3 regions of the Telluria sp. PB2R4 genome follow, and region 2 is predicted to be linked to each of the others. Evidence: predicted binding sites of a transcription regulator. Region 2 holds the regulator's gene; each other region holds the start of a gene.
The links. The regulator sigma-54, encoded in region 2, starts transcription at its own class of promoters, with help from an activator protein. The targets are predictions, from matches to a motif close to TGGCANGNAANCTGCTTT.
Positions count from the first base shown of each region.

Region 1: a site for sigma-54 is predicted at 5,501-5,518, ahead of AC56LU_RS04215 (PEP-CTERM sorting domain-containing protein). Genes of this name have one in related genera too.
Region 3: a site for sigma-54 is predicted at 3,710-3,727, ahead of AC56LU_RS23420 (urease accessory protein UreD). Genes of this name have one in related genera too.

Region 1 covers NZ_JCASIC010000002.1:160,950-170,479, reverse strand. Annotated here, with positions in the region: gene AC56LU_RS04250 (NHL domain-containing protein) at 1-194, shown strand, start outside; gene recN (DNA repair protein RecN) at 228-1,892, opposite strand; gene AC56LU_RS04240 (NAD kinase) at 1,934-2,845, opposite strand; gene AC56LU_RS04235 (DUF3667 domain-containing protein) at 2,980-3,894, opposite strand; gene AC56LU_RS04230 (hypothetical protein) at 4,040-4,360, shown strand; gene AC56LU_RS04225 (OsmC family protein) at 4,371-4,802, shown strand; gene gloA (lactoylglutathione lyase) at 5,004-5,417, shown strand; gene AC56LU_RS04215 (PEP-CTERM sorting domain-containing protein) at 5,606-6,190, shown strand; gene glf (UDP-galactopyranose mutase) at 6,265-7,419, opposite strand; gene AC56LU_RS04205 (TolC family outer membrane protein) at 7,700-9,076, opposite strand; gene AC56LU_RS04200 (rhodanese-like domain-containing protein) at 9,129-9,452, opposite strand; gene AC56LU_RS04195 (protein-L-isoaspartate O-methyltransferase family protein) at 9,460-9,530, opposite strand, start outside.
Region 2 covers NZ_JCASIC010000003.1:16,230-25,759, forward strand. Annotated here, with positions in the region: gene hprK (HPr(Ser) kinase/phosphatase) at 1-419, shown strand, start outside; gene rapZ (RNase adapter RapZ) at 458-1,336, shown strand; gene AC56LU_RS06200 (enoyl-CoA hydratase/isomerase family protein) at 1,487-2,572, opposite strand; gene hpf (ribosome hibernation-promoting factor, HPF/YfiA family) at 2,713-3,066, opposite strand; gene AC56LU_RS06210 (RNA polymerase factor sigma-54) at 3,125-4,603, opposite strand; gene lptB (LPS export ABC transporter ATP-binding protein) at 4,603-5,385, opposite strand; gene lptA (lipopolysaccharide transport periplasmic protein LptA) at 5,382-5,939, opposite strand; gene lptC (LPS export ABC transporter periplasmic protein LptC) at 5,973-6,575, opposite strand; gene AC56LU_RS06230 (KdsC family phosphatase) at 6,596-7,126, opposite strand; gene AC56LU_RS06235 (KpsF/GutQ family sugar-phosphate isomerase) at 7,126-8,148, opposite strand; gene AC56LU_RS06240 (monovalent cation:proton antiporter family protein) at 8,224-9,530, shown strand, end outside.
Region 3 covers NZ_JCASIC010000021.1:15,873-25,402, reverse strand. Annotated here, with positions in the region: gene ureC (urease subunit alpha) at 1-1,649, opposite strand, end outside; gene AC56LU_RS23435 (urease subunit beta) at 1,651-1,965, opposite strand; gene AC56LU_RS23430 (GNAT family N-acetyltransferase) at 1,962-2,492, opposite strand; gene AC56LU_RS23425 (urease subunit gamma) at 2,531-2,833, opposite strand; gene AC56LU_RS23420 (urease accessory protein UreD) at 2,857-3,699, opposite strand; gene AC56LU_RS23415 (chemotaxis protein CheW) at 3,946-4,425, shown strand; gene AC56LU_RS23410 (methyl-accepting chemotaxis protein) at 4,474-6,084, shown strand; gene AC56LU_RS23405 (porin) at 6,145-7,167, opposite strand; gene AC56LU_RS23400 (aldose epimerase family protein) at 7,501-8,565, shown strand; gene AC56LU_RS23395 (ATP-binding protein) at 8,693-9,530, shown strand, end outside.

The sequences.
Region 1 (9,530 bases), on a different contig from region 2:
GCAACGGCACCGTCCGCCGCATCGCACCCTCTGGCCAGGTCAGCACCGTCGCCGGCGCGGCCGGCACCCAGAACGTCGTGCTCGGGCCCTTGCCGGGCAGCCTGAACACGCCGCGCGGCATCACGGTGCTGGCCGATGGCGGCCTGGCCACGACCTCGCAGAACATGGTCCTGCGGGTTGTGCCTGCGCGCTAGGAGCACCGAATTGCACTTTGCCCGCTGACGGCCTCAGGACGCCAACAGCTCCCGCGCATGCTTGCGCGTCGTCTCGGTAATCTCGATCCCGCCCAGCATGCGCGCCACTTCCTCCACCCGCGCCCGCGTGTCGAGCACGTCGATGCGCGACACCGTGCGGCCCTCGCTGGTTGCGCCCTTGGCCACCTGGAAGTGCTGGTTGGCCTGGCTGGCCACCTGCGGCAGGTGGGTCACGCACAGTACCTGGCGCTGGTGGCCGAGGCGCTTGAGCAGGCGGCCCACCACCTCGGCCACGCCGCCGCCGATGCCGGTGTCGACCTCGTCGAAGATCAGGGTCGGGGTGGTGGTGGCGTGCGCGGTGATCACGGCGATGGCCAGCGAGATGCGCGCCAGTTCGCCACCCGAGGCCACCTTGGCCAGCGGCCGCGGTGCGACCCCGGTATGGCCGGCCACCAGGAATTCGACCTGCTCCAGCCCGTGCGCGCCCGGCTCGCCGGGATTCAGGGCCACGGCAAAGCTGCCGCCGCTCATGCTCAGTTCCTGCATCGCCGCCGTGACACCCTTGCCCAGCTCCACGGCCGCCTCCGCGCGCCGCTTCGACAGGCGTTCGGCCACTTTCATGTAAGCCGTCCTGGCTTTCTCTTCCTGCTTGCGCAAGCCGTCGAGGTCGCTGGCATCGGCCAGCTGGCGCAGGCGGGCGGCGAGCGCCGCGTGCTCCTCGTGCAGTTCTTCCGGTGTGACGTGGTATTTGCGCGCGGCGCTGTGCAGCGCTTCCATGCGTGCGTCGACTTCGCGCAGGCGGCCAGGATCGAGTTCGACCTTGTCGATGTAGTTGTTCAGCGCGTAGACCGCTTCCTGCAGCTGGATGCGGGCCGGCTCCATGCAGTCGAGCACGGACTGCAGTTCGCCGTCGACACTCACCAGCTTGCCCAGCTTGGTATTGAGCGACGAAAGCTGCGACAGGATCGGGTGATCGGCCTCGGAGATGGCTTGCAGCGCCTCTTGCGCGCCTTCGAGCAGGCTGGCCGCATGCGACAGGCGGCTGTGCTCGTTGCTGATCTCGCCCCATTCGCCGGCTTTCGGCGCCAGCTTGTCCAGCTCGCTCACCTGCCACTCCAGGCGCTCGCGTTCAAGCAGCACGTTGCGCGCATCGTTCTCGAATTCCTCGCGCTGGCGCACCAGGGCCTTCCACGCCTTGTAGGCGAGCGCCACGGCCTGCACTTCCTCGAGGGCGGCAGCGTCGCGCACGGCGATCTGGTTGTCGAGCAGCGCGCGCTGGGCGTCGCTCTTGAGCAGCGACTGGTGGGCGTGCTGGCCGTGGATGTCGACCAGCATCTCGCCCAGTTCGCGCAGCTGCGCCGCGGTGGCGCTGATGCCGTTGATGTAGGCCTTGGAGCGGCCGGCGTTGTCGATCACGCGGCGCAGCAGCGCCCCGCCCTCCTCGACGCTGAATTCATTCTGCGCCAGCCAGGCGGCAGCGGCATCGGTCACCGCGAAATCGGCCGTGATGTCGGCCTTGGCCGTCCCTTCGCGCACCATGCTTGCGTCGCCGCGCCCGCCCAGCGCCAGTTGCAGCGCGTCGATCAGGATCGACTTGCCGGCGCCGGTCTCGCCGGTGAACACCGTGAAGCCGTTCGAGAACTCGAGTTCGATCGTGTCGACAATGACGAAGTCACGGATGGTAAGTGTGCGCAGCATGAAAAATCGGGTCTCCTGTTTTGCGTATCCACGGCGGCGGCTCAGGTGAGCTTGCCTTCGTTGGTCGGGTATTCGTTCCAGTGCAGCTTTTCGCGCAGCGTGTGGTAGTAGCTCCAGCCGCGTGGATGCAGGAAGGTGATCGTGTGCGGCGAACGCGAGATGACGATGCGGTCGCCCAGCTGCAGGCTGGTGAAGGTCTGCATGTCGAAATTCACGCTGATGTCGCGCCCCGCCACCAGCTCCACCACGATCTCGCTCGACTCGGGCACCACGATCGGCCGGTTCGACAGCGCATGCGGCGCGATCGGCACCAGGATGATGCCCTGCACGCGCGGATGCAGCAGCGGGCCGCCGGCCGACAAGGCATAGGCGGTCGAGCCGGTGGGCGTCGAGACGATCAGGCCATCGGCGCGCTGGTTGTACATGAACTCGCCGTCCACGATGAGTTTGAGCTCGACCATGCCTGCGCCGGTGCCGCGCGCCACCACCACGTCGTTGAAGGCGAGCGCGCAGAAGATCTCGTCGCCGTCGCGCACCACGCGCGCTTCCAGCAGCGTGCGTTCCTCGATCTGGCCCTGGCCCTGCAGGATCTCGTGCAGCGCCGGCACCATGCGCTCGAGCGGAATGTCGGTGATGAAGCCCAGGCGGCCGGAGTTGATGCCGATGAGCGGAATGTCGTATGGGGCGAGCTGGCGCGCGATGCCGAGCATGGTGCCGTCGCCGCCCATGACCACCGCGTAGCTGGCCTGCTCGCCGATCTCGGCCACGCTCATGGCGTCGATGCCGTCGATGCCGAGGGTGGCAAAATGCGCTGCGGTATCGGTCTCGAACACCACGCGGTAGCCTTCCCCGGCCAGGAACTCCGTGAGCTGCCGGGCCGGCGCTTCGATGCCGGGGGTGTTCTGCCGCACCACGAGCGCGATGATTTGTTGCTTTTCGGGCGACACTGACATGGTCTGGAGCGGTTGGGTTAGGACTTGGGAGATTAACCGATTATCCCTGCGGCTGCTATACGGAGGCCCATGGGCGCGCGCCGATAACTGTACAAATAAACAGTATAAGGGCGGCGAGCATCAGCCCGCAAGTTTTAGGCTAACAGGGCCTGTCCCACCGCCAGCACGATCGCCAGGACGATGCTCAGCAGATGGAGTGTCATCAGCACCAGCCAGCGCAGCCCGGTTGCCATGCGTCCGCCGCCATACACCCGGCGCATGGCGGTCGGCAGATAGAAGGCCAGCCACACGTTCAGCAGGAAGCGGATGAAATCCCAGTCCTTCGGCAGCAGGACCAGCACGCCGAGCATGAAGAAAGCGAAGGCGTTGGTGTGCAGCGCGAACAGGAAATGCTCGCCATAGCGGCGTCCGCTACCGAGGTAAAGCAGCTTGAGGTAGCCGGCGAACACCGGCATGAGCGCGAAGATCGCATACGGCGCGTAGCCGAAGAAGGCACGCTTGATGGCGTCCTGCTGCACAGCGACCGGCTGGCTGGTGAAGCGGTCGAGCTTGCTGCCGAATACCGGATCGAGCGCGGCGGCCCATTTGACCATGCGCAGCCTGAATTCGTCGAAGGTCTCGCTCTGCCCAGCCGTGACCACGCCAAGCTCGGTATTGCCCTTGCGTTCGGGCGCCGGGGCGCTGTGCGCCGGGGGCGCGGCGACGGCATCCGGTTCGAACAGCTCGACCCCGCTGAACTTGACCAGTGCAAAGAACAGGATGCTGAAGCTCAGGTACAGGCGCAGCGGCTCGAGGTAGCGCACGCGCCGGCCCTCGATGTATTCGCGGCTGAGGAAGCCCGGCTTGAACAGCAGCAGCGCCAGCGACTTCCACAGCTTGCCTTCCAGCGCGACATAGTGACCGAGGAACTCGTGCAGGAATTCGCGCGCGCTGGGCACGTGCACGTGGGCCGCCTGGCCGCATTGGTGGCAATAGTTGCCGCGGGTAGCGGTGCCGCAGTTCTTGCACGTATCGAAGTGCTGGTGGCTTGCGAGGGCTTCGGTGGTCACGGTGGGTCCGGCGATGTGGTCGAAGCCGCCATGTTATCGGGTTGGTTGCAAAAAAGCATCTCGCATTGTCACGGTTCCAATTGCGCGACTGCTTCAGCAGGCCCCGGCTAGGATGATGTTTAACTGGAATACAAGGAGGATCAACATGGTTACCGAAACCAAAGACCGCTTCGTCAACACGAAGGCGCCGATCGAAAACGATGGCGTCAAGCGCCAGCCGCACGAGCGCGACGAGACCCCTGACGCGCAAGACCAGGCGCCGCGCGGCGTCATGAAGCAAGCCGCCTCGGACATGGCGCAGGGCCTGCAGAACACCGATTGCTACGGCACCAACCCGGACGGTCTCGAAAACGCCATCGATCCGGCGGCAGGGGCGACCGGCCAGGCCAAGCCGCAGCCGGACGCGAATCAATCGATGCGCCGGCACGACACCACCAACGACAAATCCGACAAGAACAACCTTTGAGAGGAAAAAGATGACCATCAAACGCAATGGCAGCGCCGTCTGGAGCGGCGGCCTGAAGGACGGCAAGGGTGCGGTCTCGACCGCGAGCGGCGTGCTCAAGGAAGCCCAGTACGGCTTCAACACCCGCTTCGAAGACGGTCCCGGCACCAACCCCGAGGAACTGATCGGCGCCGCCCACGCCGGCTGCTTCACGATGGCGCTGTCGGGCCAGCTCGGCCAGGCCGGCATGACCGCGGAGGAGCTGCGCACCACCGCCACCGTGTCGATGGAAAAGGTCGAAGGCGGCTTCTCGATCACCGCGGTGCACCTCGACCTGGTGGCGAAGATCCCGGGCGCCAGCCAGGAAGCCTTCGACAAGGCAGCCAACACGGCCAAGGAAAACTGCCCGGTGTCGAAGCTGCTCAACGCCACCATCACGATGAGCTCCCGGCTGGAAAACTAAGCGCGCATGGATGTCACCGGAAACGGTGAGCGTCCGCTATCCGTAGGGTGGGCGGCTCCGCCCGGCAGTGCGAGCCGCCAGCGCCTTTTGCGCCGCCCACGCGTTCAACCAGCCCATGCACAGCCGCGCAGACCCTGCTCTGCAAGATCCGCGCCCAACGCATAAAATGGCCGCTTTCCGTTCCACCTGAAAGACACCCCCATGCGCATCCTCCACACCATGCTCCGCGTCGGCGACCTGCAGCGCTCCATCGACTTCTACACCACCGTGCTCGGCATGAAACTGCTGCGCACCAGCGACAACCCCGAGTACAAGTACAAGCTCGCCTTCCTCGGCTACGGCAGCAACCCGGACCACGCCGAACTCGAGCTCACCTACAACTACGGCGTCGACAGCTACGACATGGGCACGGCCTACGGCCACATCGCCATCTCGGCCGACGACATCCACGCCACCTGCGAGGGCGTGCGCGCCGCAGGCGGCAACATCACGCGCGAGCCGGGCCCGGTCAAGGGCGGCACCACCGTGATCGCCTTCATCACCGATCCGGATGGCTACAAGGTCGAACTCATCGAGCGCAAGGACAATGCGGCTGGCGCCGGGCTGAGCGCATAAGGCTTGTCGAGAATATTTACATTCCGCAAGTCAATTTGTTTTTCTTAATCGCAAGTCCTTGAAGTTGCAGGAACTCTTTTTGTTGGCATGCTCCTTGCTCAGTTCTGGTACGGACTAGCGAGACGCTCGGCACAGGCAAATTCGGCCTGGCTGAATAAATAATAATCAAGCCAACAAGGACCCTGAAGATGAACAAATTGATGTTGAATGCAGCGCTGGCCCTGGCACTCGGTGCCGCCACGATGGGCGCTTCCGCCGCGACGATTTCGTATACGGCGGCCACCAATACCTGGCAATACAGCGGCTTCGAGAAAACCAATACCGGATTCCACACCTCGACGGGCAATGGCGAACTCGCCGGCGACGGCGGCACCCTCGTCGGCGGCGGCTCGCACTTCTTGTGGAATGGCTCGAGTCTCGGTGGCGGCGTCGGCACCTGGAACTGGAGCTCGTATACCGACTACTACTTCCCTTCCGGTTTCGAGATTACCGTCACCGGCGCTACCTGGACCAATCTTGAAGCCCGCGATGTCAACCGCGGCGAGGGCGTACTCGGCTACCAGCACATCGGCAATGTGGCACTGACCGGCACCCAGATCGCAGAAGGCAGCGTGTTGAATGGCACATTCACCTTCAACTCATCGGGCTTGGGCCAGTCCTGGAGCTACAGCGTGCTCGCACAGCCTCCCGGAAGCGACGTTCCAGAACCTGGTTCGCTGGCACTGCTCGGCCTCGGCGCGCTGGGCCTCATGCGCCGCCGCCGCAAGGCATAAGCGCGCATTGACGCATTAGCGACGGCGCCCGATCGGGCGCCGTTCTTTTTCGGTCCTGGCCGATCGAATACAGATTACGCCAGCGGATCGATCACGAAGGCCGGCATGCGCGCATTGCTCTTGGCGCTTTCGAGGAACTTGTCTGCCGTGGCCAGCGCCTCGTTGATGGTCACGTCCATGTCCAGGTAGCGGTAGGTGCCGAGGCGGCCGACAAACGTCACGTTCGGCTCTTCGCGCGCCACGTTCACGTAGCGCTCGAGCTGCTCCTTGTCGCGCGCCTGGCGGATCGGGTAGTAGGGAATGTCATTCTCTTCGCACTGGCGGCTGAATTCCTTGTACATCAAGGTCTTCTCGTGCTTTTCCCAAGGCGAGAAGTGCTTGTGCTCGGTGATGCGGGTGTAGGGTTGGGCATTGTCGCAATAGTTGATGACGGCATTGCCCTGGTAGTCGCCGGTATCGCGGAACACTTCGAAGTCGAGCGTACGGTACGGCAGGCGGCCTTCGGAATGCTTGAACCAGGCGTCGATCGGGCCGCTGTAGAACACGTGCGCGTAATCGCCCTTGTTGGCAGGATCGAATTTGGTGTTCAAGTGCAGGGTGATGCCCGGCACGTCCATGATCTTCTCGACCAGTTCGGTGTAGCCGTTTTCCGGCATGCCCTGGTACTTGTGGGCGAAGTAGTTGTCGTCGTAGTTGAAGCGCACCGGCAGGCGCTTGAGGATGCTGGCCGGCAGTTCGGTCGGCTGCATGCCCCACTGCTTGACGGTATAGGTCTTGAAGAAGGCCTCATACAGCTCCTTGCCGACGAAGCGCAGCGCCTGGTCCTCGAACGTCACCGGGTTCTCGATCGACTTGTCGCCCAGCGACGCCAGGAATTCCTGGGCCTCGGCAGGGCGGAAGGTCTTGCCGAAGAACTGGTTGATGGTCAACAGGTTGATCGGCAGCGTGTACACGCTATTGTTGGTGATCGCCTTGACGCGGTTCACATAGGGCATGAAGCGGCTGTAGCCGTTGACGAATTCCCAGACGCGCTCGATATCGGTGTGGAAGATGTGCGGACCGTAGACGTGCACCATGACGCCGGTTTCGGCGTCACGCTCCGAATGGCAGTTACCCGCGATGTGCGGACGCGATTCGAAGATCTCGACGGTGTAGCCCGCCTTGGCGAGCTGGTTGGCAATGACGGCCCCGGAAAAACCGGCGCCGACAATCGCGATGTTCTTTTGCATGTTGTTTTTCCTTAGGGGGATGATGAGAATTTCTGACTCCCGCACCGACGGCAACAAGGGAGGCGGACTCTGCCGACTCAGCCATAGGGGAAGTGCTTACCGTTGTCAGTTTATCAGTTTTGCAAAAAAACCCGCCTGGGCGCGACTTGTCGTGCGCCAACTATTTATTCTTGAAATCAATGACTTAGCGGGTGATAAAAAGCAAAAAGCCCGAACCAGCAAGGTTCGGGCTTTTTCACATTTCGACGCCGCAGGCCGGGCCTGCGCGGCTTTGGGCTGCTTACGGCTGCAGCAGGTTGTTCACCGCCGCCAGATCCGCCTCTTTCAGCGAGCCGGCAGCCGCCTTCAGGCGCAGGCCGTTCAGGATGGTGTCGTAACGGGCGCGCGACAGGTCGGTGCGGGTCTGGTACAGCTGGCGCTGCGCGTTCAGCACGTCGATGTTGATGCGCACGCCCACCTGGTAACCGAGCTTGTTCGATTCCAGCGCCGACTGGCTCGACACTTCCGCCGCTTCCAGCGCCTTGACCTGGGCCATGCCGCTGTTCACGCCGAGGAAGGCCTGGCGCGCCTGCAAGGCGGCCTGGCGGCGGGTCGCCTCGAGGTCGTTGCGCGCCTTGTCTTCGAGCGCGATGGTTTCGCGCACGCGGCTGGTGACGCCGAAGCCGTTGAAGATCGGCACCGTGAACTGCACGCCGATGCCCTTGTTGGTACCGAGCCCGGAACCGTTCAGGCGGCCGTGAATGTCGGTGCGCTGGGAGCTGGCCACGAGGTCGAGGGTCGGATAATGGCCGGCGCGGGTTTTCGAGATCTCGCGCCTGGCCAGTTCCACCTGCAGTTGCGACACGGTGACGCCATAGTTCTGGGCTTCGGCCGACGACACCCACGGATCGGGATTGGCCGGGGCCGGCGCCGTCAGCGTGATGCCGGGTTTCAGCGGCGCCAGGCTGCTTGGCGCGGCGCCGATGATGGATTGCAGCGTGTTGCGCTTGTTGTCGAGGTCGTTCACCGCCGCGAATTCCTGGGCGATCACCAGGTCATAGGCCGCCTGCGCTTCGTGGGTGTCGGTGATGGTCTGGGTGCCGACCTCGAAGTTGCGCTTGGCCGATGCCAGCTGCTCGGTCACCGCGGTCTTCTGGGCGCGGGTCGATTCCAGCTTGTCCTGGGCCGCCAGCACGTCGAAGTAGGCTTGCGCCACGCGGGTGATCAGGTCTTGCTGGGCCTGGGCGAACTGCGCCTCGGAGACGGATTGCTGCAGCTTGCTCTGCTGGTAGGTTTCCCAGCGATCCCAGCGGAACAGCGGCTGGGTCAGGGCGATGGTGTAGGAGGTCGTGGTCAGGGTCGAGCCGCCTCCCAGCACGCGAATCGGGGCGCCGGTGGCAGGATCGGTGCCGATGACCGCTCCCTCGTTCCAGGGCGAATCGTCGCGTTCGTTCCTGACATGGCTGCCGGTGATGCCAACCACCGGGAGAAGTCCTGCACGCCCCTGCGGAATCCGCTCCCGGCCGGCAGCCGCCGACGCGCGCGCACTTGCGTAAGTCGCATCGTTGGCGAGCGCCTGCTGGTACACCTGGAGCAGGTCGGCCGCGCCGGCGTTCAGCGAAAAGACCGCGCCGGCAACCAGCATGGCTAGAAAGGATTTGCGCAGGGGTTTCTGCATTACATTCTCCACAGGAGTCATCAAAAGTTAAGGACGAGTATTACTTCGCAAGTCAGTACTTCGGCATCGAAGGATCGACCTGTACGGCCCAGGCGTGTACCCCGCCCGTCAAATTTATTACCTTGTCAAACCCGTTCCGTTCGAGGAAGGCAGCCACCTGCATGCTGCGTGCCCCGTGGTGGCAGATGCACACGATTTCCCGGTCATCCGGGAGTTCGCCTGCGCGGATCGGCACCAGGTGCATCGGGATCTGGGTCGAGCCTGCGATGTGGCAGGTGGCGAATTCCCAGTTCTCGCGCACGTCCAGCAACAGCGGCTGCTCGGCTGCCGGGTCTGCAAGCCGGGCCGCCAGCTCGGGTGCGGTCATGTGCTGCATCGCGGCCTCAGAACTGGAAGCGCGACGGCGTCAGCGCACCGGTCAGCGGCTTGACATTGGTCTCGAAGATCTTGACCG
Region 2 (9,530 bases):
GCTCGCACGGCCTGGTGGCCGACGACGCCGTGGAATTCTCGCGCATCGCACCGAACATGATCGAGGGCCGCTGCCCGCCGCTGCTGCAGAACCTGCTGGAAGTGCGCGGCCTGGGCCTGCTGGACATCAAGGCGATCTTCGGCGAGACCGCGGTGCGCCGCAAGATGCGCCTCAAATTAATCGTCCACCTGGTCAAGCGCGGCGCGCTCGACGAAGAAGTGGAACGCCTTCCCTTCCACTTCCCGACCGAGGACGTGCTGGGTCTGCCGGTACGCAAGGTCGTGATTCCGGTCGCTGCCGGCCGCAACATCGCGGTGCTGCTCGAGGCCGCGGTACGCAACACGATCCTGCAGCTGCGCGGTATCGACACGCTGCAGGAATTCATGGAGCGGCAACGTCAAGCGATGAGCGGCGACTGAGGTACGATCACTTCGCCATTTGGGGTATCATCGCCCCTATGCACATCGTTCTTATTACCGGTATTTCGGGCTCGGGCAAGTCGGTTGCCCTCAACGTTCTGGAAGACGCAGGCTACTACTGCGTCGACAACCTGCCGCCGGCCCTGCTGCCGGCCCTGGTCTACGCGGTCAGCGAAAAAGGCACGGAGAAAATCGCGGTCGCGGTCGATGCGCGCAGCGCGGAGTCGCTGGTGGAACTGCCGGTGAGCGTGCGCCACCTGAAGGAAGAAGGCCACAACGTCAAGGTGATGTTCCTGACCTCGAGCACGCATTCGCTGGTGGCGCGCTTTTCCGAAACCCGCCGCAGCCACCCGCTGTCGCACGAGCTGCGCCCGGGCGAGAACCCGGCCTCGCGCCGCACCCTGATCGAATGCATCGCCGAAGAGCGCGAACGCCTGTCGGCGATCGAGAACCTCGGCCACGTGATCGACACCTCGGAACTCTCGGCCAACAAGCTGCGCGCCTGGGTCAAGGAACTGGCCGACATCGAGCAGGCGCCGCTGACCCTGTTCTTCGAATCCTTCGCGTTCAAGGTCGGCGTGCCGCTGGACGCCGACTTCGTGTTCGACGTGCGCGCGATTCCGAACCCGTATTACGACCTGGCGCTGCGCCCGCTCACCGGCAAGGACGGCCCGGTGATCGCCTTCCTCGACGCCCAGCCGAGCGCCGTGGAGATGCTGGAAGATATCCGCGCTTTCGTCGCGAAGTGGCTGCCCTCGTTCAAGACGGATAACCGTTCCTACCTGACGGTGGCGGTAGGCTGCACCGGCGGGCAGCACCGCTCGGTGTACATGGCGGAGCGGCTGGGGGCGTATTTCGGGCAGACCGAACGGGTGATCGTTCGGCATCGGGAGCAGCCGAAGCACGCGGCTGTCTGATACGGCGTGCGCCGTCGATCATCGTAGGGTGGGCGGGTCTCCCGCCCGCGCGTTCAACTAACATTTGATCTGCCGGCTCGGCTGATCCACCGTTAACTATCACCGCGTGGGCGGGGGAGCCGCCCACCCTACGGAAAACCGGTATCAGTATCAGGTCAGATGCCGCAGCGGGTGCGCATGCTCCGGCCACACCGGCTCGAAGAACCGCGCCACCATCTCCGGCTTCACCTCGTCGAGCGTCGCCGGATTCCACTTCGGCGTATTGTCCTTGTCGATCACCAGCGCCCGCACGCCTTCCAGCACTTCGCCGTGCTCGAAATTGCGGCGCACCAGGTTGCGCTCCATGCGCAGGCAGTCCGCCACATCCAGCGCCGCGCCGCGTTGCAGGAGTTCGCGCGTTACGCACATCATCAGGGGCGAACGCTGGCGCATTGCCTTCAACGCCTTTTGCGCGAACGGGTTCTCGTCGCGCCCGAGCGAGGCCATGATCGCGCCCACCGTAGCGGCGCCGAAGTGCGCATCGATCACGGCGCGCTGCGCCTGCAGCTCACTCGGTCCGATGCGAGCGGCAAACTGCGCGGCGTAGTTCCGTATCGCCGCCGGCAACTGCGCGCCGGCCGTCGATTCCACCAGCGCCATCAATCCGCCCAGCTGGTCGCCCGGCACGAACACGTCGGCCAGCCCCACGTAGAGCGCATCGGTCGCGCCGATCGTCAGGCCGGTCAGGCCCAGGTATTGTCCCAGCTGGCCCGGCGCGTGCGACAGGAAGTGGCTGCCGCCGACGTCCGGGAACAAGCCAATGTTCACCTCGGGCATCGCCATTTTCGTGCGTTCGGTGACGATGCGCAGGCCGCAGCCAGGGCCGCCCTGGGCGATACCCATGCCGCCGCCCATCACCACGCCGTCCATCACCGCGATGTAGGGCTTCGGATAAAAGTGGATCAGGTGGTTCAGTGCGTATTCTTCGGTGAAGAAGTCTTCCAGCAGCGCGCTGCCGCCCATCGGGCTGGCCTGGCCTACCTCGTGGAAAAAGCGGATGTCGCCGCCCGCGCACAGGGCCTTCTCGCTGCTGCTGGTGATGACCACCGCGTCGATGCCCGCGTCATCCTTCCACTGCAACAGGGTCGCGGTGAGCGCGCGCACCATGTCGAGCGAGAGAGAATTCAGGGCTTTCGGCCGGTCGAGCGTGATGACGCCGGTGCGATTGGCAACGCGGGTCAGGACGGTATCGGTCATGACGGTCTTCTATGATCGAAAAGACATGCATTCTACAGAACATTTGTACAAATACGGAAGCCGGGAAAAGTAACAAGCGTGTACAAAAGCAAAAAGGGCGTCCCCTCAGACGCCCTTGCTTGATGTGCGGCTACCCGTCGTTACGCGGCAGCGGCTTCTCCGATGTCCGGAAGGCGCTTGTGCGCCACGTGGTTATGGTCTTGTAGCATGGATTTGTGCTTTAGAACCTGTCTGTCCAGCCTGTCCATCAGGGTATCAATCGCCGCATACAGATCCTGCGCGGCACTGGCCACGTGCAGAATCTTGCCGGATACCTGTAGGTTGATCTCCGCTTTCTGTCTTTTTTCTTTTTCGGTGAGGTTGTCGATCGCAAGGAACACGTGGGTATCGATGACGTGGTCGAAATGACGGGTGATGCGCTCGAGCTTATTCTGAACGTATTCACGGATGGCGGGGGTAACTTCGAGATGGTGGCCGCTGATTGTGAGGTTCATACACACTCCTTAGGGAAGGTGCCCTGCCCGCGCCACAAGGTGAGAGTGGGCAGTGGCTTTACAGGGATTTGCGGAGGCTGACGGGCGGAATCTTGAGCGCTTCGCGGTATTTTGCAACCGTGCGGCGCGCAATGACCATACCTTGTTCCCCGAGCATCTCCGCGATCTTGCTGTCGGATAGAGGGTTCCTAGGGTCTTCTGCTCCTGTCAATTGCGCAATGAGTGCGCGGATCGCCGTCGAGGAGGCTTCTCCCCCCGCTTCGGTGGCGACGTGACTTCCGAAGAAGTATTTCAGCTCAAACATGCCGTGCGGGGTCAGCATGTATTTCTGAGTGGTTACACGCGAGATTGTGCTCTCGTGTAGGCCTAGTGTATCAGCTATCTCGCGTAAGACAAGAGGGCGCATGGCAACCGCGCCGTGGCTGAAAAAGTTGCGCTGGCGCTCCACAATTGCCTCGGCAACACGCAGGATCGTATCGAAACGCTGGCGCATGTTCTTGATGAGCCACTTGGCTTCCTGCAGCTGCGCGCCCATCTGGCTTTCGCTCTTGCCCTGCTTGAGCAGGTTGGCGTACAGCGAGTTCACACGCAGTTTCGGCATCACGTCCGGGTTCAGGGTGACGGCCCAGCCGCTCTTGGCGCGCCGGACGATCACGTCCGGCACCACGTAGTCGGACACGCCCGAGCCGAAGGCCGCGCCGGGATGCGGATTGCACTGGCGGACCACGGCCTGCACTTCGCGCAGGTCTTCGTCGTCGCAGTCGAGCGCCTTCTTCAGCTTGGTGTATTCGCGCTGGGCGAACCAGGCCAGGTAGCCTTCGACGATCTTCAGGGCCAGGCGCCGCGTCACCATCGGCACGCCCGGCATGCGGCGGATCTGCAGCGCCAGGCATTCGGCCGCGCTGCGCGCACCCACGCCCACCGGGTCCAGGCTCTGCACCAGCGCCAGCGCGCAGCGCAGTTCGTCCATCTCGATCTCGAGTTCTTCCGGCAGCCGCGCATGGATGTCGTCGAGCGGCTCTTCGAGGTAGCCGTTGTCGTCGAGCGCATCGATCACCAGCTCGGCCAGCACGCGGTCGCGCACGCTGCAGCCGGTCAGGCGGATCTGCTCGGCCAGGTGCTCGCGCAGCGTGACGCTGTCGGCTTCGAGCTGCGGGCGTCCGTCCTCGTCGTCGCCGCTGCGCGCGCCGCCGCCTTCGCCGCCCCAGTCGGTATCGCCCTCGCCACGTTCGCCGTGGTCGCCGCCGTCATCCCCGCCCTCCGCCTCCGCCTTGGGGCCGTCCGCGCCCTCCGGTGCCGGCGCCGCGGCCGGCGCGTCGCCATTCGGCGGCGCCGCATTGATGGCGCCGTCGGCCAGCAGCCGCACCGAGCGGTCGAGCGGATCGTCGAGACGTTCGAGCAGCGGGTTGTCGTGCAGGATCTGCTCGATCTCCTGGTGCAGTTCGAGCGTGGACAGCTGCAGCAGGCGGATCGACTGCTGCAGCTGCGGCGTGAGCGCCAGGTGCTGCGAGGTGCGGAGCTGCAGTGACTGTTTCATTACATCCTGAAGTGTTCGCCGAGGTAGACGCGCCGCACGGATTCGTTGGCGATGATGTCGTCGGGCCGTCCCGAGGCCAGCACCGCGCCCTGGTTGATGATGTAGGCGCGGTCGCAGATCCCGAGCGTCTCGCGCACGTTGTGGTCGGTGATCAGGACCCCGATGTTGCGCTCCTTCAGGAAGCGCACGATGCGCTGGATCTCGATGACGGCGATCGGATCGACGCCCGCGAACGGTTCGTCCAGCAGCACGAAGCGCGGGTTGGTCGCGAGCGCGCGCGCGATCTCGACGCGGCGCCGTTCGCCGCCCGACAGCGACAGCGCCGGGTTCTCGCGCAGCTTCTCGATCTGCAGTTCCGCCAGCAGGGTGTCGAGGCGTTCGTTGATCTGGTCCTTGGTGAGCGCCTTGCCGTCCACCCGCTGCAGCTCGAGCACGGCGCGGATGTTCTCTTCCACCGTCAGCTTGCGGAACACCGAGGCTTCCTGAGGCAGGTACGAGAGGCCCAGTACCGCGCGGCGGTGGATCGGCAGGCTTGAAATGTCGGTGCCGTTGATGTCGATGGTGCCGGCGTCCGAGGGCACCAGGCCGACGATCATGTAGAACGAGGTGGTCTTGCCGGCGCCGTTGGGGCCGAGCAGGCCGACCACTTCGCCGCATTCCACCTGCAGCGACACGTCGCGCACCACCAGGCGCTTGCCGTAGCTCTTCTGCAGGCCCTTGACGATCAGGGTGCTGCAGCCTTCGCGCGCGGTGGCGAAGGCGCCGTTCATGGCTGCCGTCATTGCTTGGCGCCCTCTGCTGGCGCCGTGGTCCGGCGCGGCGCGATGATCAGGGTGCCGCGGCCGCCGCCCACCTTGCTGGCGCCGCTGGCGTCGTTGCGCACCTGCGCGACTTCGCGCCGGTTGTCGTAGGAGATGAACGGGCCCTTGATCTCGTTGGTCATGCGCCCGCCCTCCAGCTCGCGCACCTCGGCGGCGGTGAACAGCTTCACCAGCTCGGCGCGCTCGTCATACTCGATGCGCTGGGCCTGGCCCTCGACCCACAGGTCGGGACCGCCGTCGCGCTTCTGGCGGAAGGTGGCGGTCTTGCCGTTGTTGGCGGTGAGGGTCACGCTCATGAAGCCTTCCGGCGTTTCCTTCAACAGGGCGCGGTCGGATTTCAGCACCAGCGTGCCGCGCGTGAGCACGACGTTGCCGGTCAGGACGCGGGTCTGGGTGACCTCGTCCACGTCGAGCGAGTCGAATTGGACCACGGCCTGCTTGAGCGAATCGGCACGCTCCGCCGAGGCGCCGAAGGCGGCCAGGCTGAGGAATACGGCTGCGATAATTTTTTTCATGTTGCTTGTCCTGGGTTGGCTTGTTGCTGCCGCTTATTGGGGACGCTGGCGTGGCGGATAAACGATCTGGCCGCGGCTGGCGAGATGCAGCTTCTGGGTCGCGTTGTTGGCGACCATGCCGGTGCCGGTCACGGTCGCGGAACCGAGCCGCATCTCGATCGCCTTGTCGGTCTTGAGGATTTCTTCGTCGGGCAGCACGGTGAGCGCCTGGGTCTGCATGCGCAGCGCTTCGCTGGTCGGCGTGGCCGGACGCTGGATGTCGACGTTGCCGAGCAGTTCGACGCGGTGTTCCTCGTGGTAGATCTGGGCGCGTTTTGCGACGATGGTCATACGCGGACGGCCGGGCGTCATGCTCTCCATCACCGGCTGTTCGACATGGGACACGTCGCCCAGCGGCGTATGCGCCAGGCGCTTGCCCGACACCACGTAGCTCGGCTTGCCCGCTTCGGTCATGCGCACGAACGAGAAATTCTCGACGATGTAGTCGGGTTCGTCCTGCGGCCCGCCGAGTCGCGCGCTGTCGTCTTCGCTTTCCATCAGCTGCACCACCCAGAAGCTGCCGAATGCGCAGAAGGCCGCGATCATCATGATCGTCAGGAGCTTCCAGCGGTGGGCGGTGCGTTTATAGGTGACCATGCTCGATCAGGCGCGAAGGCTCATGCGAAATAAGGCGCGAGCGCCTGTTCGTAGGTGCCCTGCGCGCGCATGACGAGGTCGCAGACCTCGCGCACGGCGCCGCGGCCACCCGCGTTCTTCGTTACGTAGTGCGCGCGGTGCTGCACTTCCGGGTGGCCCGACGGCACGGCGACGGCAAAACCGACGCGGGTGAACAGCGGCAGGTCGATCACGTCGTCGCCGATGTACCCGCATTGGTCCGGCGTCACGCCGGTTGCTTCGAGCAGCTCTGCGAAGCCGACCCGCTTGTCGTGGATGCCCTGGTAGACGTGGGGGATGCCCAGGTCGGCGGCGCGCTTGACCACGATCGGCGACTTGCGCGCGCTGATGATGGCCGTGCGCACGCCGGTCTTGTTCAGCAACTGGATGCCGAGGCCGTCGAGCACGTTGAAGGTCTTGGTGACCTCGCCGTCCGGGCCGTAGGTGAGGCTGCCGTCGGTGAGCACGCCGTCGACGTCGAAGATCATGACTCTTACGCGCGCGGCGCGCTGCATGTATTCCGTTGGCGTCATCAGATCACCTTGGCGCGGGTCAGGTCGTGGATGTGGAGCGCGCCGACCAGGCGATCCTCAAGGTCGACGACCAGCATCTGGTTGATGCGGAATTCTTCCATGACGGCGACGGCATCGACCGCCAGCTGTTCCGGATGGACGCGGCGCGGATTGGCGTGCATCACGTCGCTGATGACGATGTTCGAAAAGTCCTGCACGCGCTCGATCAGGCGGCGCAGGTCGCCGTCGGTGAACACGCCGACCGGGCGGCGCTCGTCGTCGACGACGGCCGTCATGCCCATGCCCTTCTGGCTGATCTCGAGCAGTGCGCGGGTCAGCGGGGTGTCGGGCGTCACGCTCGGCACCGCGTCGCCGCTGCGCATCACGTCGTGCACATGGGTCAGCAGGCGGCGGCCCAGCGCCCCGCCCGGATGCGACATGGCGAAATCTTCCTCGCGGAAGCCGCGCACATCGAGCAGCGCCACGGCCAGCGCGTCGCCCATCGCCAGGGTGACGGTGGTGCTGGTGGTCGGCGCCAGGTTGAGGGTGCAGGCTTCCTTGGCCACCGAGATGTCGAGGTGGATCTCGGACAGCTTGGCCAGGCGCGAATGCGGCTTGCCGGTCATCGAGATGACGGGGGAACCCATGCGCTTGATGGCCGGCAAAATTTCCAGCAGTTCGGACGATTCGCCGGAATTCGAAATGGCGATGAACACGTCGTGCGTGGTCACCATGCCGAGGTCGCCGTGGGCGGCTTCGCCCGGGTGCACGAACATGGCCGGGGTGCCGGTGGACGCCAGGGTGGCGGCAATCTTGCGGCCGATGTGGCCGGACTTGCCCATGCCGGACACCACCACGCGGCCGGTGCACCCGACCAGCATCTGGACGGCGCGCACGAAACTGTCGTCGTCGCCGAGGCGCGCGTGCAGCGCGCGGATCGCGTCGGCTTCGATGGCCAGGGTCTCGCGGCCGAGCTCCAGGACACGGCGGGCCTGGTCGGCATCAAAACTTTTCAGCATTATTTTTTCATGGGTTACACTCATGCCAGCAGTATAAACGAATTGGGTAAGCAAAAAACTTGCCAGACGTAACAAACAATAACAACGCACCTCGGGACGATGCATTCCGGACTTGAACTGACCCTGCTCCTGCTGGGCTCCGCCGTGCTCGGTGTGGTCGCCTTCCGGATGCTTCACCTGCCGCCGATGCTCGGCTACCTGGCCGTCGGCGTACTGATCGGCCCCCATGCGCTGGCCCTGGCAGACGACAGTCCCGCCACCCATACGTTGGCCGAGTTCGGTATCGTGTTCCTGATGTTTTCCATCGGGCTCGAATTCTCCTTGGCCCAGCTCAAATCGATGCGCCGCATCGTGTTCGGCCTGGGCCTGGCACAGGTCGTATTGACGATCGTGACGGCGATGGCGTTCGGCCTGTTCATTTCCTGGTGGGCACCCTCGCTGCAGCTCAGCTGGCAGGCCGCCTTTGCCCTGGGCGGGGCGCTGGCGATGTCCTCGACGGCCATCGTAGTCAAGATGCTGACCGAGCGCCTGGAGCTGGAGAGCGAGCATGGGCGCCGCATCATCGGCATCCTGCTGTTCCAGGACCTGGCCGTGGTGCCGCTCCTGATCCTGATCCCTTCGCTGGCGCGTCCGGCCGAAGAGCTGGCGATCACGCTCGGCTGGGCGGCGCTGAAGGCGGCCTTCGTGCTGGCCCTGCTCCTGAAGTTCGGCCAGAAGCTGATGCGCAACTGGTTCACCATCGTCGCCAAGCGCCGTTCGCAGGAGCTGTTCATGCTCAACCTGCTGCTGGTGACGCTCGGCCTGGCCTGGATCACCGAGCAGGCCGGCCTGTCGCTGGCGCTGGGGGCCTTCGTGGCCGGCATGCTGATCTCGGAAACCCAGTACAAGCACCAGGTGGAAGAAGACATCAAGCCCTTCCGCGACGTGCTGCTCGGGCTGTTCTTCATCACGGTGGGCATGCTGCTCAACCTGCAGCTGGTGCTGCAGCACTGGTGGCTGGTGCTGGCGCTGGTGATCTTTCCGGTGCTGCTCAAGTTCGCGATCATCGCCGTGCTGGCCAAGGCCTTCGGTTCCAGCGACGGCGTAGCCATGCGTACCGGCCTGGCGCTGGCGCAGGCCGGCGAATTCGGCTTCGTGCTGCTGAACCTCGCCATGGGCTCGAAGCTGGTCGACCCTTTCCTCTTGCAGCTGGTGCTGGCCTCGATGGTGCTGTCGATGCTGATTGCGCCTTTCGTCATCGACAACATGGACCGGGTTGTCATGAAAGTCTCGTCGAACGAATGGATGATGCAGTCGCTGCAGCTGACCCAGATCGCCAGCCGCACCATGAAGACCCAGAAGCACGTGATCATCGCCGGCTTCGGGCGCAGCGGCCAGAGCCTGGCCACCCTGCTGTCCGAGGAAAA
Region 3 (9,530 bases), on a different contig from region 2:
ACCAGCAACTGGCCGTCGGCGCGCACCTCATAGGTTTCGGGATCGACTTCCATGCGCGGTGTGGCGCCGTTGTGCACCATGTCGGCCTTGCGCAGTCCGCGCATGCCGCGCGCCACCGCGATGGTCTTGCTCAAGCCCAGCCGGCCCGGGACCCCGGCGTCGAAAGCCGCCTGCGAAACAAAAGTCAGGGACTTGCGCAGCGCGCCCCCGAACGACCCGAACATCGGGCGGTAATGCACCGGCTGCGGCGTCGGGATCGAGGCGTTGGCGTCGCCCATCAGGCTGGCGGCGATCATGCCGCCCTTCAGGATCATCGAGGGCTTGACGCCGAAGAAGGCGGGGCGCCACAGTACGATGTCGGCCAGCTTGCCCACTTCCAGCGAGCCGACTTCGTGCGCGATGCCGTGGGCGATGGCCGGGTTGATGGTGTACTTGGCGATGTAGCGCTTGATCCGGAAGTTGTCGTTGCGCCCGCTGTCCGGCGCGAGCGGACCGCGCTGCGCCTTCATCTTGTGCGCGGTCTGCCAGGTGCGCAGGATGGTTTCGCCGACCCTGCCCATGGCCTGCGAGTCGGAGGACATCATCGAGATCGCGCCCAGGTCGTGCAGGATGTCCTCGGCGGCGATGGTCTCGCGCCGGATGCGCGACTCGGCAAAGGCGATGTCCTCGGCAATGGCCGGATCCAGGTGGTGGCACACCATCAGCATGTCGAGGTGTTCGTCGAGGGTGTTGGCGGTGTAGGGGCGGGTCGGGTTGGTGGACGAGGGCAGCACGTTCGGCTGGCCGACCGCGGCGATGATGTCCGGCGCATGGCCGCCGCCGGCGCCTTCGGTGTGGAAGGTGTGGATGGTGCGGTCCTTGAACGCGGCCAGGGTGCTTTCCAAAAAGCCGGCCTCGTTCAGCGTGTCCGAGTGCAGCGCCACCTGCACGTCCATGCGCTCGGCCACCGCCAGGCAGTTGTCGATCGCGGCCGGGGTGCTGCCCCAATCCTCGTGCAGCTTGAGGCCGATCGCGCCGGCTTCGACCTGTTCCTCCAGCGGCAGGGGCTGGCTGGCGTTGCCCTTGCCGAAGAAGCCCAGGTTCATCGGGAAGGCATCCGCCGCCTGCAGCATTGCGTGGATGTGCCACGGCCCCGGGGTGCAGGTAGTGGCGGCCGTGCCCACCGCCGGGCCGGTCCCGCCGCCCAGCATGGTGGTGATGCCGCTCATGAGGGCTTCCTCGATCTGCTGCGGGCAGATGAAGTGGATATGGGTATCGACCCCGCCCGCCGTGACGATCATGCCTTCGCCGGCGATGATCTCGGTGGCTGCGCCGATCGGAATGGTCACGCCGGGCTGGATGTCCGGGTTGCCGGCCTTGCCGATGGCAAGGATGCGTCCGTCCTTGATGCCGACGTCGGCCTTGACGATGCCCCAGTGGTCGACGATGACGGCGTTGGTGATGACGGTGTCCGCGACCTGCGCGTGGACGCGCTGCGACTGGCCCATGCCGTCGCGGATCACCTTGCCGCCGCCGAACTTCACTTCCTCGCCGTAGATGGCGTGATCCATCTCGATCTCGATGACCAGGCCGGTATCGGCCAGGCGGATCCGGTCACCCGTGGTGGGGCCATACATGTCGGCGTAGGCGCGCCGCGAGATGGTCGCCATGCTAGGGTCCCTCGAGCGGTCCGCCGACCATGCCGTTGAAACCGTGGACCACACGCGCGCCGCCCAGGGCCACCAGCGCGACGGTGCGGCGCTGGCCCGGCTCGAAGCGCACCGCGGTGCCTGCGGCGATATCCAGGCGCATGCCGAGTGCGGCGCCGCGGTCGAACTGCAGTGCGGCATTCGCTTCGGCGAAGTGGAAGTGCGAGCCGACCTGCACCGGCCGGTCGCCGCCGTTGGCCACCGTCAGCACGGTGCCGGGGCGGCCGGCGTTGAGCGCGATGTCGCCATCGTCCAATAGATACTCGCCCGGGATCATGGCCGCACCCGCGAGAACAGGGTCTTGTAGTAGATCGCGGTGGCGCGCCAGTGGCCGTTCGGGCTGCAGCAGTATTCGGGCAGTTCGCCCACCCGGGTGTAGCCGGCTTTCGTGTACAGGTGCTCGGCGCCGGAGCCGGCCTCGGTGTCGAGGAACAGCAGGCCGCGGCGCAGCGACAACGCCTCGATCTCGGCCGCCTGCAGCAGGGCGGTGCCGATGCCGCGCCGGCGCATCGTGCAGTGCACCAGCATCTTCTGCAGTTCGGCGCGGTTGCTGCCGTTCGGCTTCTGGCACAGGTCGAGCTGCACGCTGCCGACCAGCAGGCCCTTGCGCTCGGCCGCCAGCAGCACGCGGGTGCCGCGTGCGACGTCCGCTCCCACGCCGTTCCAGTAGTTCTCGAGCTGGATGTCGTCGAGGCCGGCCAGGAAGCCGAGCGAATGGCCATCCGCCACCGCGTCCAGCAGCAAGGTGGCGAGCTGGGTGCGCACGCCCTCGATGGCGCGCGCGTCGAGTCTGCGGATGATCATGCCTGCCTCCTCGCTCATGGAATCTCTCATGGAATGGCTCACGGAATGGGGTGGTGGACGGTCACCAGCTTGGTACCGTCGGGGAAGGTGGCCTCGACCTGGATGTCGGGAATCATCTCGGGCACGCCGTCCATCACGTCGGCGCGGCCGAGCAGCATGGCGCCCTCGGACATCAGCTCGGCCACGCTGCGGCCGTCGCGCGCACCTTCCATGATGGCGGCGCTGATCAGGGCGATCGCTTCCGGCACGTTCAGCCTGAGGCCGCGTGCGCGCCGGCGCTCGGCCAGCAGGGCGGCGGTGAAGATCAGCAGCTTGTCCTTGTCGCGCGGGCTCAGGTCCATGGGTTTCTTTCAGGTGTGCCGGCTCAGGTAGTCCAGATCCGTGGCGTGCGCGCCTCGAGCCCGAGCAGGTGCGGACGCAGCGCCTGCCAGACGCGGATGAGCGCATGGCGCGCGGCCTCGCTGTCGTCGCACAGGTAGCGCGCCACGAACACGCTCTTGAGCTGGGTGACCCCGAGTGCGGCGTCGGCGCTGCGCAGGCTGGCCAGCAGGTTCGCGGGCGCCGGAGGCCCGACCCCGAGCAGGGTGGCGCACACGTGGCGCCCGCCGAGCCCGAGCGGGCTGGCCATGCCGGGACCGCCGCCGCCGAGCCGTCCCTGCTCGTGCCATACCAGGCGGCCGGCCTGGCGGATGCGGGTGCGCTGGCGCAGGGCGCCATGGGTAAAGCGCTCGCCAGCCGCCGCACGGCCGAAGCACAGGATCTCGCTGCCGATGTAGGCGGCGCCGGGCGCCAGTTCGACCTCGTGCTCCAGGGTGACATCGGCGCCGTCGAACAGGATGGTCTCTTGCGGCAGCCATTCGAGCGAGGCATCGCGCCCCGCGCTCAACGCCACCGTCTGGCGCGCGCCGCGGCCACCCGCGCGGTACCACTTGGCGGCGCCGGGAGAGGTGAGCAGGGTGCGTGCGTTCGGGCCGGCCTCGACCCCGATGTCGAGCACGTCGCCGCCTGCCACGCCGCCGGGCGGATGCACGATCACCGCATGGCAGACCTGCGCGCCTTCCGGGTACAGCGCCTTCTGCACGCGCAGCGGTCCTGCATGCCGGCGTTCCGCCAGGCGGGTGCCATGCTGGTCGTGGGCAAAGCGCAGCCGCAGGCTGGCATGCCAGTCGGGATGCTGGGTTGACGGTGAAAGGGCGAGGTCGCGCATGCCCATTGTCAATGCACGATACGTGCCAGCCCGCTATCAGAGGCGAACGATCGTGCGATATGTGTTCTATACGACAAGCACCTCTGCAACAGCGAGTCAACAGCGTTGCACGCCCGCCATATTGCGCACCATTTTGGAAAAAAAACTCCCCGTTTTGCCTTTTTTCCATCGAGTCCGCACCCGATTGGACGTAATGTATTTGCGTTGCGGAAATAATATTTGCGGCAAAACATAGAAAGACACGATATGGACACTAACAAGACGAACCAGGACAACGAAGTCCTTTCCTTCCGCCTCGCCAGGGAAGAGTACGCAATCAGCATCCTGAAGGTGCAGGAAATCCGCGGCTATGAAGAGCCGACCCTGTTGCCGAGCGCACCGGCCTGCATCAAAGGGATCATGAACCTGCGCGGCGCGATCGTACCGATCGTCGACATGCGCATCCTGTTCAAGCTAGGCGAGCCGAGCTACGACCAGTTCACCGTCGTCATCGTCCTGAACATCAAGAACCATGTGATCGGCATGGTGGTGGACAGCGTCTCGGACGTGGTCACCCTGCTCGATGAGCAGGTGCGCCCGGCGCCCGAGATGGGCGCGGCCACGGACGGCGACTACATCACCGGCCTGGGCACGGTCGGCGAGCGGATGCTGATCCTGCTCGACATCGACAGGCTGATGAGCTCCGAGCAGCTCGGCCTGATCAGCAGCGTGCAGAAAGCCGCATAAACATACAGCACCGGCCACGCAGGACGCCTGGCATTTGGAGAATCCACCATGAACCTCGCCAATCTGAATATTGGAAAACGCCTCGGCCTCGGCTTCGGCCTCATCTGCGCCATGCTGGTCGGCATGATTGCGATGAGCACCGTGATGCTGGGCCGGATCAATGCCGGTACCGATGAAATCGTCAACAGCCGCATGCCGAAGATCGAGCTGACGGGTAGCATGCTCGGCGCCATCGACAGCATCGCGATTGCACTGCGCAACACCATGCTGTTCGAGGAACGCAGCGACCGCGCGAGGCAGTTCGAAGCGATCGTCGCCGCGCGCAAGGACATCGACCGGATACTGGTCGAGCTGGACAAGACCCTGGAAAGCCCGAAGGGCCGCCAGCTGCTGGAACGGATGAAGCAGCACACCGGCCGCTACGTGCAGGGCCAGGACCAGCTGCTCAAGCTCGTCAACGAGGGACTGGACGAAGAGGCGCGCCAATACCTGGCCGAGAATTTGCGCCCGCTGCTGGTGGACATGAAGAAGGACATCAACGAGCAGAGCGCGCTGCAGAAGAAGATCGCCATGGCGAAGGCCGAGGAGGCGCACCGCACCTATGAAAACACCACCCGCCTGATGTGGGCGACCGGCACGCTGGCCGTGCTGCTGGCGGCGGCCGTGGCATGGTGGATCACGCGTTCGATCACCCGCCCGGTGCAGCGCGCGCTGGAAGTGGCGAACACCGTCGCCGCCGGCGACCTGACCAGCCGCATCGACGTCACCACGCGTGACGAGGCCGGCCAGCTGCTGCAGGCGCTCAAGACCATGAACGAGAACCTGGCGCGCACCGTCGGCACCGTGCGCAGCGGCACCGGCGCCATCACCGTGGCCGCATCGGAAGTGGCGGCCGGCAGCCAGGACCTGTCGAGCCGCACCGAACAGCAGGCCTCCTCGCTCGAAGAGACCGCGTCGTCGATGGAAGAACTGACCTCGACCGTCAAGCAGAACGCCGACAATGCGCGCCAGGCCAACGTGCTGGCCGATGCGGCTTCGCAGGTGGCGCAGCGTGGCGGTGCGGTCATCAAGCAGGTGGTCGGCACCATGACCGACATCGATGCCTCGGCCGGCAAGATCAACGACATCATCGGCGTCATCGACGGCATTGCCTTCCAGACCAACATCCTGGCGCTGAACGCGGCGGTCGAGGCGGCGCGCGCCGGCGAGCAGGGACGCGGCTTTGCCGTCGTGGCGACCGAGGTGCGCAACCTGGCGCAGCGTTCGGCAGCGGCGGCCAAGGAAATCAAGGGACTGATCAACGACTCGTCGGACAAGGTCGCGAGCGGCAGCAAGCTGGTGGCCGAAGCCGGCGCCACGATGCAGGAGATCGTCGACAGCGTGCGCCGCGTGACCGACATCATGGGCGAGATCACCTCGGCCAGCCAGGAGCAGACCGCCGGTATCGAGCAGATCAACCAGGCCGTGCTGGAGATGGACCATGTGACGCAGCAGAACGCCGCGCTGGTGGAAGAAGCGACGGCCGCGGCCGAGGCGATGAAGGAGCAGGCGGCCAGCCTCGACGCGGCAATGGCGGCCTTCCGCATCGGCGCCGGCGCACCGGCCGCCGAGCAGCCGGTGCGCGTGCCGCAGCGGGCGCTGAAGGCACTGGCTGCATGATCCAAAAAAAACGGCAAGCCTCGGTGGCTTGCCGTTTTACCTTGAAGCGCCGTTCTTGGATTAGAACGAGTGACGCACACCCACGTTGAACACCGACGGATCGGCGCCGAGCGCGGTGGCCGGCGGGGCGAAGGTGCCGCCCGCGGAGCCCATGCCGAACGCGCCACGGCTGTTGTTGCGCACGCGGCCGTACGAGCTGTACAGGTTGGTGCGCTTCGACAGGGTGTAGCTGTAGGCCAGCGAGAAGCCGTTGCCCTTGGCGCCGGTTTCCAGTTTCTGCTGGTGGCCCGACAGGTAGAACTTGTTCGGACCGGAAGTGAACACGCCGCCCAGCGTGATGAACTTGTACTCGTTGTTCGCGCCGGTCGGGTCGGCTTCCAGGTAGGCCGCGCGCAGGTCGAAGGCGCCGAAGTTGTAGCCGGCGCCGAACGCGTATTCCTTGTTGTCGCCGGTGGCCAGGGCCTCGGTCTGCTGGTAGCCCGCGCCCAGGTACAGCGGTCCATTCTTGTATTCGACCGCGACGCCGGCCAGGTCGCCCGACGGGTTGTCGGTCTGGCGTTCGCCGGCGCTGTAGGCGCCGAGGACGGTGAAGCCGCTCAGGTCGTTGCTCTTGTAGTTCACCGAGTTCGACAGGCGGCGGGTCAGGCGGTTGGTGCCGAAGCTGGTCAGGGTCGAACCGTAGAAGCCGTGGCCGAGCGGGTCGGCCGACTGGGCCACCGCAGCGATCGGGCCGTATTCGCGGCCGACGGTCACGGTACCGAAGGAACCCTGCAGGCCGACGACGGCGCGGCGCTGGAAGGTGCCGGCGGCATCCTGGGCGCCGGTGTCGAGGGCGACGCCGGCTTCGATGTTGAAGAGCGCTTTCAGGCCATTGCCCAGGTCTTCGGTGCCACGGAAGCCGATGCGGCTGGTGGACTGGGTGCCCGAGCTGATCACGGTGCGGCTGTCCTCGCCCGGTGCGTCGGTGTCTTCAATGCCGATCGAGGCATCGGCAACCCCGTAGATCTGGACGCTGGTCTGCGCTTGGGCGGCTGCCAGCGGCAGGAGGGATAACAGGGCGATGGCCAGACTCTTCTTTTTCATTGATATCTCCAGTGTGGATGAATTGGGGGTTCCGAACGCCGTTCTTGTTGTCGTATTCAAATTGACAGAAACGTACAGTTGCAAAAAGCTCAGCTTAGCAGTGCAGTTGAAATGATGCCACGATTCACTTGCTCTTTGCTTATTCGGTTTTGTTGAAGCATGTGTGCGTAGCCAAAAAGCTGCACGATCCACCGCAAACTAAGTGGTTCTACTTAGACGACTGTTGTAATTAGGTAACGAAAGCACGGGGGCATCCAGGCAGGCTGCGTTGCGCGCGGCAGTGTTCGGCCCATGTTAGGATCGGCGCATTCGACAGACAAGGATGACAACAACGTGCGCACCGGTATCACGCAAGCGCCTTTCGGCACACTGCCGGGCGGCGAGACCATCACCCAATTCACGCTCGCCAATGCGAACGGCATGGTGGCAAGGATCATCGACTTCGGCGGCATCATCACCGAACTGCACGCGCCCGATCGCGAGGGCCGGCTGGCCGACGTCGTGCTGGGCTTTGACACCTTGGCTCCCTACCATGGCGACAGCCCGTATTTCGGGGCCCTGATCGGGCGCTACGGCAACCGCATCGCGAAGGGCCGCCTTACGCTCGACGGCCGGGAAGTCAGCCTGCCGGTCAATAACGGCAACAATCACCTGCATGGCGGTGCGCCCGGCTTCGACAGGGTGAAGTGGACCGCCACGGTCGACGGCGACAGCCTGCGCCTGGCCTATACCAGCCGCGACGGCGAGCAGGGCTATCCCGGCACGCTCGACGTCACCGTGGTCTACGAACTGACAGACGACAATGAACTGGTGGTGCGCTTCCACGCCGTGACCGACGCGGCCACGCCGGTCAACCTGACCCAGCACAGCTACTTCAACCTGGCCGGCAGCGGAGATATTCTCGGACACGTGCTGACCCTCGATGCCGATGCCTTTGTCGCCATCGATGACGAATCGATCCCGACCGGCGCGCTGGCGCCGGTGGAGGGCACGCCCTTTGATTTCCGCGCGCCGCGCCCGATCGGTTCCGCGATCGACGCCGACGACACCCAGCTGCGCAACGGCCAGGGCTACGACCACTGCTTCGTGCTCGACAAGCCGCAGGGCAAGGCGATGACACGTGCAGCCCATGTGCGCGAGCCGGTATCGGGCCGCGTGATGGAACTGTTCACCGAAGAGCCGGGCGTGCAGTTTTACAGCGGGAATTTCCTCGATGGCTCGCTGGCGGGCAAGGGGCAGGACTATGCCCACCGCAGCGGATTCTGCCTGGAGCCGCAGCATTTCCCCGATTCGCCCAACCAGCCGCATTTCCCGAACGTGATCCTGCGCCCGGGCGAGGTGTACCAGACCGCGTCGCGCTTTCGCTTTTCGGTGGATGCGCTGCCGCCCGGAATGTAACGCGCGCGGCTCATCCGGATAGCCCGTTATAATCCGCCGATTAATTGGCGGCGATACAACAAATCACGGCGACAGGCTTCCCATCCTGCGACCGGACCCCGCGCGGAACCACACTGGGGCTATCCTGATGAGCAATGAAAGCAGTCTTTCCTTCCTGCCGGGCCGCGCCTCCCTGGAACCGGCAATCAAGGCCGATCCGTGGCCGGAAGGCATGCAGGCCATCGCCGACCTGATCGTCGGTGCGCGCTTTCCGATGGCAATCGCCTGGGGCCCGGAGCTGCGCCTGTTCTATAACGATGCGTATGCCGACCTCCTCGGCGACATGCATCCCGAGGCCATGGGCCAGCCGTTTCCGCGGGTGCGCCCGGAACTCTGGCCGCGGCTGCAGCCTTTCTTCGCGCAAGCGCTGTCGGGCCAGCCTGCGCATTTCGAGAACGCGCTGACCGACTTCCACCGCAACGGCAAGCTCGAACGCCGCTATTTCTCGGCCTCGATCACGCCGCTGCGCCACGCCGACGCGATCATCGGCGTGTATTTCGTGCTGTCCGACTGCACCTCGCGCGTGCTGTCCGAGCAGCGCCACGCCTTCCACCTGAAGCTGAGCGAGACCTTGCGCGGCCTGACCGATGCGGTGCACGTGATGGAGGCGGCGAGCAGCCTGGCCGGCGACTACCTCGGCGTGGGCCGGGCCGGCTACGGCGAGATCGATGCGGCGGGCCGCACCGTGAGCGTGGACCGCGACTGGACCGACGGCAGCATTGGCAGCCTGGCCGGACAATCGCACGAGCTGGACAGCTTCGGGCCGGCGATCACCGAACAGCTGCGCGGCGGACGCACGCTGCGCCTCGACGACATCGCCCTCGACGGGCGCGCAGCCCCGTATGCGGCCGGCTATGCCAGCATCGGCGCGCGCGCGATGGTGATCGTGCCGCTGATCGAAGACGGACGCCTGGCCGCCATCTTCT